DNA from 3 places in the Trichocoleus sp. FACHB-591 genome. Region 1 is predicted to be linked to each of the others. Evidence: predicted binding sites of a transcription regulator. Region 1 holds the regulator's gene; each other region holds the start of a gene.
What was found. Region 1 encodes NtcA, which controls nitrogen genes in cyanobacteria. Its sites were predicted from a motif close to TTTGTANNNNNNNNTACAAA; they were not measured.
Positions count from the first base shown of each region.

Region 2: H6F90_RS04630 (ammonium transporter) is a predicted target of NtcA. The motif match lies at 2,376-2,395, and genes of this name have one in related genera.
Region 3: H6F90_RS15040 (MSMEG_0572/Sll0783 family nitrogen starvation response protein) is a predicted target of NtcA. The motif match lies at 2,358-2,377, and genes of this name have one in related genera.

Region 1 covers NZ_JACJPA010000110.1:95,453-99,658, reverse strand. The annotation lists gene H6F90_RS23880 (putative 2-dehydropantoate 2-reductase) at 1-324, shown strand, start outside; gene hisB (imidazoleglycerol-phosphate dehydratase HisB) at 326-1,003, opposite strand; gene fabI (enoyl-ACP reductase FabI) at 1,113-1,889, opposite strand; gene ntcA (global nitrogen regulator NtcA) at 2,273-2,944, shown strand; gene H6F90_RS23860 (DUF3084 domain-containing protein) at 3,207-4,206, shown strand, end outside.
Region 2 covers NZ_JACJPA010000029.1:137,561-141,766, forward strand. The annotation lists gene H6F90_RS04620 (MarR family winged helix-turn-helix transcriptional regulator) at 1-31, opposite strand, end outside; gene H6F90_RS04625 (ammonium transporter) at 572-2,128, shown strand; gene H6F90_RS04630 (ammonium transporter) at 2,441-3,844, shown strand; gene H6F90_RS31390 (GDSL-type esterase/lipase family protein) at 3,914-4,206, shown strand, end outside.
Region 3 covers NZ_JACJPA010000083.1:31,897-36,102, forward strand. The annotation lists gene H6F90_RS15025 (MSMEG_0568 family radical SAM protein) at 1-385, opposite strand, end outside; gene H6F90_RS15030 (nuclear transport factor 2 family protein) at 382-816, opposite strand; gene H6F90_RS15035 (Nit6803 family nitrilase) at 829-1,821, opposite strand; gene H6F90_RS15040 (MSMEG_0572/Sll0783 family nitrogen starvation response protein) at 1,825-2,307, opposite strand; gene H6F90_RS15045 (MSMEG_0569 family flavin-dependent oxidoreductase) at 2,512-3,795, opposite strand; gene H6F90_RS15050 (LuxR C-terminal-related transcriptional regulator) at 3,928-4,206, opposite strand, start outside.

The sequences.
Region 1 (4,206 bases):
GCGCTGATGGCCGATCGCTACACTTATGCTTTGGCAGAGCAATTGATGCGAGAAGTTGCCTTAGGAGCAAAAGTGCAGAGTCGCGCGATCGCTGATGATTTTATTCAAAAAATGCTGGATGACACGGTGAAGATGAAGCCCTACCGCACCAGCATGAAAATTGACTATGACGAAGGCAGATCTCTGGAAGTTGAGGCAATTTTTGGCAACCCACTCCGAGCTGCCCAAGCCGCAGGAGTGCAGCTTCCGCAGATTGCCATGCTCTACCAACAGTTAAAGTTTTTGAGCAATCGCACCCGAGCCCAATCCCCAGAGCAAGGATAGATTACAAAACGCCTTTGGAACTGGGAATGGTGTGAGCCCGACGGGGATCGGTTTCTGTAGCAACGCGCAAAGCACGGGCAAAGGCTTTGAAAGTAGCCTCAATAATATGGTGTGAGTTGATGCCATCTAGCTGACGGATGTGCAGCGTCATCTGGCTGTGATTCACCACTGCCACAAAGAATTCCCGTACTAGTTGCGTGTCGTAAGTGCCGACTCGTTCGGTGGGGATTTGCAGGCCATAGCTAATGTGAGGCCGACCAGATAAATCTAGAGCTACCTGAATTAGAGCTTCGTCCAAGGGCGCGAGGAAGTTACCAAACCGGACAATGCCTTTGCGATCGCCCAACGCTTTAGCCAGAGCTTGACCCAGGGTAATGCCCACATCTTCGTTGGTGTGATGGTCATCAATTTCTAAGTCGCCCGTCGCTCGCACCTCTAGGTCAAACAGCCCATGTGAAGCAATCTGATGCAACATGTGGTCGAGAAATGGAATACCTGTGGCGGCTACACAGCGGCCCTGTCCATCCAAATTAATGGTGACATGCACATCTGTCTCACCCGTTTTGCGGCTGACTGAGGCCACTCGTCCTGAAAATACGGGTTCTAATGATGCTCCGTTGGCCTGCTCGAAGGCTGTGCGGTTCTCTTGGGAAGACGCTTCATGAATGCTAGTCTGCATAGGCCCTACTCAATACTGGGAAGTAAAAACTGAGAAGTAGAAACAGGAAGTAAGAAACTTTGAGCCTGCGCAGGCAGGCCAAACGGTTGTAGTCACTCAAGGGCAACCACTACATCCCCATGATCTCATAGCCAGAATCAACATAGAGGATTTGCCCTGTCATACCGCTGGACAAATCACTGCATAGGAACGCCGCTGTATTGCCAACTTCTAGTTGAGTCACAGTGCGACGCAGGGGTGCCACTTCCTCCACATGATGAATCATGTCCAGAATTCCCCCAACCGCAGAGGAAGCGAGAGTTCTAATCGGGCCAGCAGAAATGCCGTTGACTCGAATATTGTGGGGTCCGAGTTCTGCCGCCAAGTATTTGACGCTCATTTCTAAGCCCGCTTTGGCAATGCCCATAACGTTATAGTTGGGCACCACGCGCACCCCGCCCAAGTAGGTCAATGTGACAATGCTGCCGCCTTCTGTCATCAGGGGTTTAGCGGCACCGCTGAGCTGAATCAACGAATAAGTGCTGATGTCTAAGGCTGTGGTAAATCCTGGCCGCGAAGTGTTGCTAAAGTGGCCAGATAAGTCATCTTTGTTGGCAAAGGCCAGACAGTGAACCAAGATATCTAGCTTGCCCCACTTCTCCTTCACAGTCTCAAAGGTGGACTGAATCTGAGCATCATCTTGCACATTGCAGGGCACAAACAAGCTGGGTTGTAGCGGTTCAACCAGTTCTGCTACTTTTTTTTCCATCTTGCCCCGCTCATCGGGCAGATAGGTAATCCCTAGGTTGGCACCCGCTTTATGGAGTTGTTGGGCAATTCCCCAAGCAATCGAGCGATTGTTAGCAATGCCTGTGACTAAGGCATTTTTTCCGGTCAGATCCAGCATGGCAATCTCTTCGTTAAGGGCAATTACGAGAATACTCAAAGATGGGGGCTTAAAGATATTGACATCGACTGTCGCTTGTAGGGTGATACGCTGCCTTGAGTCCTATCACAAGATATCTGTCTTTAGGGGGAGTAAGATAGGGTCTAAATAGACCGCTTACAGCTAAGATCCGTTCGTTTGTAGTCCTCGAAACAGCAGCCAAATTCTTCAGCCATTGGCGATCGCTGGCCGATTGTGTATCAAATAGAACAAAAAATGACTCTAGAGTAAGTTTAAGTGTTCTAAAGTCATCAATTGCTTACAGTTGGCTCACCTTCGTAAGGTTCATCTCCAGACGAGCGGCCCATGAAGGTTGGAGAAGGGCATCGAAAAGGTAAAAGGATATGGTAATGACGCAGGATAGGCCGTTAGCATCTGTGTTTCGTCAATTGGGAGGCGGAGCATTTCCTCCCGTGATTGAAACGTTTGATCGAGGCAAGACGATTTTCTTCCCCGGTGATCCAGCGGAGCGTGTCTACTTTTTGGTCCGAGGTGCGGTCAAACTGTCTCGCGTTTATGAAGCGGGCGAAGAAATCACCGTAGCCTTGCTGCGAGAAAATAGTGTCTTTGGGGTTCTCTCGCTGATTACAGGCAATCGTTCTGATCGCTTTTATCACGCAGTTGCTTTCACTCCGGCGGAATTGCTCTCGGTGCCCATTGAGCAAGTGGAAAAAGCCCTCAAGGATAACCCAGAGCTGTCGATGCTGATGTTGCAAGGGTTGTCTTCGCGCATCTTGCAGACTGAGATGATGATCGAAACCTTGGCCCACCGGGATATGGGATCACGCTTGGTCAGCTTCTTGCTCATCCTCTGTCGTGACTTTGGCGTTCCTGGCCCTGACGGGATCACAATTGACTTGAAATTGTCGCATCAGGCGATCGCAGAGGCGATTGGTTCCACACGGGTCACAGTCACGCGCCTACTCGGGGATCTGCGGCAGGAGAAGATGATTTCCATCCATAAGAAAAAAATTACGGTTCATAATCCCGTCGCCCTCAGTCAACAGTTCAGTTGATCTGCTATGGTTAACCTCTAGTAATAACAAGCGCTTACAGCGACTTGAATACAGCTCTCTGGTCTAGGAAGGTGCTTCATGGCACTCCTGCGAGGAAACAAAGAGAGCCGTGATGCTCTCCTGACGCTGAGGCAAGGCAGCCACTTTTGCGAGCTGGGTCTACTTGTTGTCGTCCTACAGGTGTGATGGCACACAAAACTTCCAGGGCATGAGATAGGCTGTATCTGAGTTGGGTGTGAGCCAAATGGCTTCCTGAGGGTAGATGACCAGCGGGTACATCTTAATTGTGGCAATCTTGGTGTTGGGGGGTGTGATCGCAACGGTGGGCGATCGCATCGGCACGCGCGTAGGCAAGGCTCGCCTCAGCTTGTTTAACTTGCGTCCCCGCAAAACCGCGGTCTTAGTGACGATTGTCACGGGTGGCATCATTTCTGCTTCTACACTCGCCATTTTGTTTGCTGTGAGCGATCAACTCCGGACTGGCGTTTTTGAATTGGGCAAAATTCAGAAAAACCTCTCTAGGGCGCGAGAAGATTTAGCAAAGACGCGGGTCCAAAAAAATCAAGTTGAGCAAGAGCTGACCCAAGCTCGCGCCGAGCAAGTTTCGGCCCAACAACGGCTGGATCGAATTAATTTGTTTCTTAAGGCCGCGATCGCCAAGCAAGCGACGACAGAAGCACAGCTAAATCGTACCCAAACCCAGCTAGGCCGAGTCGAGGCTGAAAGAGCCCGAACCGAAGCTCAGCTCGATCAAACTCAGAGCCAACTGAGCCGCGCGGAAGCAGAAAAGGATCGGATTGAAGATGCCAAAGACCGCACCGAAGCAGAACTAAACCGAACTCAAACGCAACTAAGCACTGTTTCTCAGCAAGCAACGGGACTCCGCTCCGAGATCGACCGACTGGATAGCGAGCGCCAAAACTTGATTAAAGAAACTAAAGATTTAGAGGTTCAACAGGCCAATCTAGAGAAAGCTGTCCAAACCTTGCAGCGGTACTACCAGTACTATCAAGCGCAGTATGAAACCTTACGCCAAGGCAACGTCGCTCTCTTCCGAGGACAAGTGTTGTCAGCAGGCATCGTGCGGATCGTTTCTCCCACAGGCGCTCAGCAAGCAATAGACCAGTTACTGCGAGAAGCAAATCGTAACGCTATCAAGTTGACCCGTCCTGGTACTGGTCAAGTCAGCGAGCAGATTATTCAAATCACCAGACCGGAAGTAGAACAACTGGTTGACCAAATTGAAGATGGTCGCGATTACG
Region 2 (4,206 bases), on a different contig from region 1:
GTAACTTTTGCTTGGCAGGGGAAGAGGTCATTGCAGCTCCAAGTGGCATTACTTAGCACGCTTATTATTTTAATGGAGGGAGTTCTATTTTGAGTATTTAGCAGCACATATCTCTAAAAAACAGCCCCCAGAGGTCGTTGGGGGCCAGCTCCTAAAGGAGTGATGAGGTAACACTTAGTACAAATGTATTGATAATCTAGTATTTTGTCAACTGTCTCAGCGAATCCTAGGATTTATAGTTTTGGCTTAGGTGAAACAAGCAGTCTGAATCAGTGCGATCGCCTCTAGAGAGCTTAACTGCAAAATTAACCACCCCAAAAGGTGAACCAAATACGAAATTGTTACATCGGATACAGAACGAACTGCCCTGAAATTGGTGCAATCATTTTTACTTCCTAACCAAGATCTTTAAGTCTTTCTAGTTAGGCGTCCGGCTCTTGGAGCGGCGCAATTGTCGATTCTTTCTCGCAGTCTGCTCGTAGCAAAGTTGAGGGTGGCTTTGCTCACAGTCAGGCTGTACTTTCCGGTGCGAGTTCACTGCCTTAGTTCACAAAGGAATCATTCACTGGCAATGTCAAAACTAATGCTCACCAAGAAGTCGCGGGGCAGACATAGACAGCTGTCCTTACCGAAAGCGACCAAGTGGTTTTCTCCTAACTGGTACGCCAAAATGCTCTCGCCGAGCTGGCAAGCCTGCATTCCTTTAGCCCTCGTCATTGTGCTGGCTTGGGGCTACGCGGGTGTCGCTCAAACCGCTCCTAACTTGACAGATGTAGCGAAGGCCACGTCTGACTTAAAAGTGGGCTTAGACACCATGTGGGTGATGGTAGCCGCAATGCTGGTGTTCTTTATGAATGCTGGCTTCTGCATGCTAGAAACTGGCTTCTGTCGCCAGAAAAATGCGGTTAACGTTTTGGCTAAAAACTTAATCGTTTTCGCTATGTCTACCATTGCTTTTTGGGTCGCGGGCTTCGGCTTGATGTTTGGTGGTGGTAGCGAGTTTATTGGTACCGATGGCGTCTTTTTCCTCTCTGGTGTTGACAACAGCCCAGCCACCCTGGATGCCTACCAAGGAGCCTATGGTTCGCTGAACTGGGCAGGTGTCCCGCTGTTGGCAAAGTTCTTCTTCCAACTTGCCTTTGCGGGTACTGCTGCCACTATCGTTTCCGGTGCGGTGGCAGAACGAATCAAGTTTGTTGACTTTCTAATCTTCAGCTTGTTGCTAGTCGGGGTTGCTTACCCACTGACAGGACACTGGATTTGGGGCGGTGGCTGGCTTGCAGACCTGGGTTTCTGGGACTTTGCAGGCTCAACGGTGGTTCATGCTGTGGGTGGTTGGGCTGCCCTGCTGGGTGCGGCGATCTTGGGACCCCGCATTGGCAAGTACAACGAAGACGGCAGCTCCAATGCCATGCCAGGACATAACATTGCGATCGCCACTCTGGGTTGTTTAATTCTCTGGCTAGGTTGGTTTGGCTTTAACCCAGGCTCCACCATGAGCATCACCTGGCAAATTGGCCACATTGCCATGACCACCAATCTTGCGGCTGCTTTTGGTGGTTTGGCTGCGACCATCACCGCCTGGTTCGTCTTAGGCAAGCCTGATCTCTCAATGGTGATCAACGGCATCCTGGCAGGATTAGTGGCAGTCACAGCTTCTTGCGCCTTTATTCCAGTTTGGGCTTCTGCCATCATCGGCACGATCGGTGGAGTGATGGTTGTATTTGCCGTTCTCTGGATCGACCGTCTAAAAATTGATGACCCTGTAGGCGCAATCTCGGTTCACTTAGTCAACGGTGTTTGGGGCACGATCGCCGTGGGTCTGTTTGCCGTTGGTCCCAATGTCAAGGTGGGTCAAGATATCCTCTACACTGCTGGTCCTAGCACAGGTTTCTTACTGGGCGGCGGGCTGAATCAACTAGGCCTGCAACTCTTAGGCACAGCTGCTATTGCCCTAACTATCGGAATTCTCTCCGCTATCTTCTGGTTCGCGCTTAAGGCAACCTTAGGCATTCGCGTCTCGCCAGAAGAAGAACTCAAGGGTCTGGATATTGGTGAGCACGGTATGGAAGCGTACAGTGGATTCCTCAAAGATGCGGGCGGCATGACTGGTAGCACCATTCGCTGAGATTGAGCTTTCTAAATTTAGCTAACTTATTGGTTGCTAAATCAGCTTAGTTATACCTTCTGTCAAGAGCTTAGAGCTGCTAAAGGTGAGCCTTAGCAGCTCTTTTCTATGGAGTTCTCTTGATGAAAAATACCGCGATCGCGATCTTCAAGAAACAGAGGTAGACAACTTTTGGCTGTCAGGAGTAAATTGTCACCACGATATAAATTGCTACTGAATCTTCACTAATTATTTGCCACAGAAGATTTTTGTATACCTTGATACAGAACTGACTCATCAAAAATTGGTGCAATCAAATTCATTTCTCTTGACGTGGAAGGGCTAACACAAGTGTTGAAGAAAGGTTTGATGATCGGAGCGATCGCTCTGTGGCTTCTGAGTGGTCCCTTAATGGGAACGGCTCTAGCCCAGGAAGCGGACGCAAATCCTATTGATACAGGCGACACAGCCTTCGTGCTCGTTTCGTCAGCATTAGTATTATTGATGACTCCAGGCTTAGCCTTCTTCTACGGAGGATTGGTGCGATCGCGCAACGTGCTCAATACCATGATGATGAGCTTGATCCTCATGGGCGTTGTCGGCGTCACCTGGGTTCTTTGGGGCTACAGCCTTGCCTTTGCTCCTACCTCCATCACCCCTGGAGCTGAGCCTGCATTTACAGCAAATCCCATCATTGGTAGCCTGAATTGGCTATTTTTGAATGGCGTGGGCACAGACCCCGACCCTGTGGGTTATGCCACCACCATTCCGCACCAACTCTTCATGGCCTATCAGATGATGTTTGCCATCATCACGCCCGCTCTAATTTCTGGTGCGATCGTGGAGCGGATGAGCTTCAAGGCTTACTTCTGGTTCGTGACGCTGTGGTCTACCCTGATCTACTCACCCCTCGCTCATTGGGTCTGGGGTAAGGGTTGGATTGGTGCGATGGGAGCACTTGACTTTGCTGGTGGCACGGTCGTCCACATCAGCTCTGGTGTCTCTGCGCTTGTCGCGGTTTGGGTGCTCGGTCCTCGGAAAACTTACCCGGTTCAACCCGCTGCTCCCCACAACGTCCCCTACGTGCTACTCGGCATTGGTTTGCTTTGGTTTGGTTGGTTTGGTTTCAACGCGGGTAGCGCCCTAGGTGCTGGTGCTTTAGCAACGGTTGCTTTTGTGGCAACGATGGTGTCTAGCGCCGCTGGTGGACTGACTTGGGTGATTGTAGAATGGCTACTCCGTGGCAAACCGACTGCCATTGGTATCGCTAGTGGTTTCTTGGCAGGTTTAGTCGGTGTAACTCCAGCAGCAGGGTTTGTTACCCCCATCGGTGCACTTTTGATTGGTTCCATTACCGCTGTTTGCTGCTTCTTCGCGGTTAGCCTCCGCGCCAAGCTTCAGTTCGACGATTCCTTAGACACTTTCCCCATCCACGGTTTGGGTGGCACCATTGGAGCAATTCTGACAGGCTTCTTTGCTACTAAAGCCGTTAACGAACTGGGTGACAATGGCTTGTTCTTCGGCAATCCTGTTCAGTTATGGGAGCAGATTGTGGGAGTGGTCGTCACCTACATCTTTGCGGGAGTTGGTACCTTTGTGATCTTGAAACTCCTCAGCTTGGTCATGGATCTACGGGTTAAGCCTGTAGTGGAAGACCAAGGTTTGGACGTCAACGAACATGGGGAAGAAGGCTACGGCCAAGAATTTGCCTCTGGACTCAGCTACAACAGGGAGTAGTCCCAATTTTTTGGACGAATACCAGATTGCGACTACAATCTGATTCAAAACGACGTTGAGTTTGCTTCAGTGCCTACTCGCTCTCGAAAAATCGTTCCTGCTTGGGCCTTGCTGTCACTCGCAGCGAATAGCCTTCTGCTATTGACTGTGCTGCTGCTGCTTCGAGGCCACCGCTTGCCGTCACTGGCGAAAGCTAGTGCTGCTGCAACCCAAAGCCAGCCACCGCGTCCCACGGCTTCTGCACCACCAGAGTTAGGAGCGCGTCATCAACTCACCTATGAGCAATGGCTGGCTCTCTTGCAACAAGAAGCTAATGCGGCAGCAGCAGACCATCCCAAGCACCTGAATATTCTGGCTGGAGA
Region 3 (4,206 bases), on a different contig from region 1:
TATCTGTATCGCCATAACGCATACAGGTTTGTAGCACCGTGGTCGCTAATACATCTCGGCTATGCAACAAGGCAATTTGGCTGTAAGGGATACCGTCAGCCGTTGTAAGGTTGTAGAACTGGGGCGGTTGAGGAAACTGAATTGGGGCGATCGCTTCTCCCTGATGATCTAAAGTCAATGATGGAGATGAGGTGGTAGTGACTGTGTAAGGCGATCGCGCTGCTGGATTGTTGAAGATAGGCACCATGACAGTTGTGCCGTCTACAGTCACAGCTTTGTGGTCAGAAGGACCCGCCCCACCTTTGCGTCCTGCTGCTCCAACTTCTTGCTCTACCAGCTTCAAGCCATGGGTTTGTAATTCTACAATCAACTGTTGCTTGTTCATAGATTGGGTTTACGCTCCCACCGAAACTTTCTCTCAGACTCTTGAATCAGCACATCATTAATACTGGCCTCTCGTCTTTGCATCAACCCATTCTCGGCAAACTCCCACTGTTCATTGCCGTAAGCCCGATACCAATAGCCAGAGTCGTCATGCCATTCATACTCAAATCGAACCGAGATCCGATTCTCTGTAAAGCTCCAAAGCTCCTTTTTGAGACGGTAATCTAACTCCTTGGCCCACTTGCGATTCAGAAAAGCCGCGATCGCTTCTCGCCCACTAAAGAATTCAGCTCGATTGCGCCATTGGGAATCCTCTGTATAGGCCAAAGCGACCTTCTGCGGATCACGAGTGTTCCAGGCATCCTCTGCCGCTTGAACTTTGGCTTTTGCTGTTTCCAGCGTAAAGGGTGGTAGGGGTGGTTTTATTTCCATACGGTGTCGGGATTAGGAAGTAGGTTGTAAGGATGGATCAAGGGGTTCTTCTGCAACTGGAAGTCTTGGAGCTGAAACCTCCTTTATCACTGACTGGGGTTCTAAATTAATTTGCAATTGCAGCAGATCAGGGCGGGAATAGTGACCCACAGAATCCATCATGCGTTTTCGCTTAGTAATTAGGGAGAAATCCAGATCGGCGATCGCCATCCCCTCACCTTCTGTAATTGGGGTACAAAGGTGATTTCCTTCCGGTCCAATAATTGCGGTATTACAGCCACCACCGAGCACCCGTTGCAGCTTTTCATCAGAGGTGATTTGACCCACCTGTCCTGGAGAGAGCCAACCTGTCGCATTTACAACAAAACAGCCAGATTCCAAAGCATGATGGCGAATTGTTACTTCAATTTGGTCTGTAAAAATCTGGCCCACCAAGGAACCAGGGAATTGGGCACAGTGAATCTGCTCATGCTGGGCCATGAGGGCGAATCGAGCCAAAGGATTGTAGTGCTCCCAGCAAGCCAAGGCACCCAGTTTTCCCACTGCTGTCTCCACAACCCTCAAGCCAGAACCATCTCCTTGCCCCCATACCATCCGCTCATGATAGGTGGGTGTAATCTTGCGCCGCTTCAACAATAGAGTACCGTCGGCATCAAAAATTAGCTGCGTGTTGTAGAGGGAGCCATGATCTCGCTCATTGACTCCTAGCACCACCACCATTGCATAAGAACGAGCCGCTCTGCTCACCGCATCTACCACTGGCCCAGGCACTGTCACGGCTTCTTCATACAGCCGCATATGTTCCTGCCCCATGAGAACGGGCGGTTGCACAAAGGAGAAGTAAGGATAATAAGGGATAAAAGTCTCAGGAAAAACGATCAATTGCACCCCTGCTTTGGCAGCTTTAGCGATCGCCTGCAACACCTTCTCTGTGGTGCCATCCCGACTAAATAAAACTGGGCTAAGCTGTACGGCTGCGGCTCGAATGGTATGAGAATCATTCATTGCTTACAAGGTCCAAGTATCTAAAATTAAGGCTCCATCTTTGCGATGCAGGAGCACTAGATCCAGGACGTCCAAAGGATTGATGGGACGGATACCAGGAATCAGGGAAGGTTCACCATGCCCATACAAAGCTTGTAGAGCAAAGCGACAGGCATAAACTTTGCCACCCTCTGCCATAAACTTGCTGATTTGGTCATTAAAGTTTTGATGTCCAGGGAAAGCTGCATCTCCTAACTTAGGAAATCCCCGCTGTACTCCCAAAGTTACGCCAGGGCCATACAGCAAGACAGAAGTCTCAAATCCTTTACGCAGTAGGCGCGTAGCTTGCAATAAATTAACAAAACCGATCGATCCTTCAAATGCAACGGTGTGGAACGTGACTAATGCTTTCTCACCAGGCTCAGCTTTGACATCGGGAAAGACTTTCTCTTCGTAATCAACAAAGAAATCACCAACTTGATGAGCAGGAGTAGTTACTTCAGGCATCTCTTTTTCCTTGAATAGTGTTGCCAGATTAAGGGCTAGCTGAGGAGATCTTTGTATCCCTCACTACGAAAGGTTTAACTCTATCAATAAGGCTAGGGAGGGCGAGCACTCAGTCTATTTCTCAGGTCAAAACGCTGAAAATTAGTACCAAACTCACCTAAGTACCTATCGATTTCGCTAGGTCGCTAACAATGCGTCTCTGGACTACGAACCCAGCAAAAATTCATTGACCACACTCCAGTCATTGGGGTATGACACCTTCTTCCTGGCGACGATGTAATCAGCTAGATAACTGGCGTCACGGGCAATCCCAGAAAAGCGGCCTGACCCCCAGGTATAGAGCCAGGGAAGCCCTAGAAAATAGAGCCCCCAGACTCCGGTTACACCGCGTTCATGACCTGGATATCCCTTGCCATCAAAGACAGGCACCTCTACCCAACTAAAATCAGACTGATACCCAGTACACCAAATCACTGTACTAATATTGGCTTGAGCATAGTCCAGGCTGAGGATCGACTGCTCAGGCTGCCAAACTGGATGGTAAGCAGGTTCTGTCGGAGCCTCAATCTGGTTTTTCTCAATGAATCCATCAATGGTTTTCTTGATGCTTTCCGCCACCGCATCGGCTTGATCCAAATTTTGTTGCAAGTTATCCCAGAATTCTAACTGGCGATCGCTAATATCCTTCAGCCTGCCATAGAGTTGCATCCCTTCTAGAGCAAATTGTCGTAAGTCAATCTCTCTCCCTCCATCTCGACCTGTAACATAGTGGTTGGCTTTGGCTCTCACTTTTTCTTTTTGGGGATGTTCTTCAATCGATAAATCGTAATATCCCATCTGATCTAGCCAATCGACCACATCTTTGCCTCGGTAGCGTCGGGGCGATCGCGGTGCACTCCCCACACAGAGATGTACTTGTCTACCAGCCAAGTGGAGATCTTCAGCAATTTGGCATCCTGATTGCCCTGTACCTACGATCAACACGGCTCCAGGCGGTAAAGACTGGGAATTTTTGTATTCTGAGGCATGGAGTTGCGTAATGTTTTTAGGGAGCCGTTCAGCAATCTTTGGCACCTTAGGGAGATGGTAGCTGCCAGATGCCACGACTACCTGGTCAGCCGTGTATTCTCCGATGGAAGTTGTCACCTCAAAGAAGTTCTGAGTTACGTTCTGACTCAGCTTGAATACCTCAACCCCTTGCTGAATAGGAGGATCGAAAGAGGCAGCATAAGCCTCGATATATTGCACAATTTCGTCTTTCTGCATGAAACCGTGAGGGTCATCGCCTGGATAGGCATAGCCTGGGAGCTTACATTGCCAATTGGGTGTGACTAAACAAAAGGAGTCCCAGCGTTTAGTGCGCCAAGCATAGCCAATTTTGTTTTTCTCAAAAACAATGTGATCGATGCCTCTCTCCTTCAAGCAATAGCTCATGGAGAGCCCTGCCTGACCTCCACCCACAATAATGACTGAATAGTGATTGTTCATAAGCTGGCTTTTGTCTGGCTGGAATGTGTTGCCAGATTAAGTCCTGATTTCGCAAGTCTTTGTATCTCTCACTACGGAAGCCGGAGATCTAGCAATAAGGATAGGAGAAGCGATCGCATCATTTCCTCAGATTTATTTAGCCAGCCATCCCTTAGCGATCGCCTCATAAATCGCTTGGTAACGAGTCCGCGCCTGCAATTTCGCCAAGACATTATTCATGTGAAACTTAACGGTACTTTCGCTAATGATTAGATGATCGGCAATATCGCGATCGCGATGCCCCTGAGTCAACAAAGCCAGAATCTCCAACTCTCGCTCAGACAGAGGTTGCTGTTTTTCCAAATCTGGGTCGATACCCCACGATTTACCCTGTGACAACGCTTCTACTGCCTGTCTTAATGCCTCTGGGCT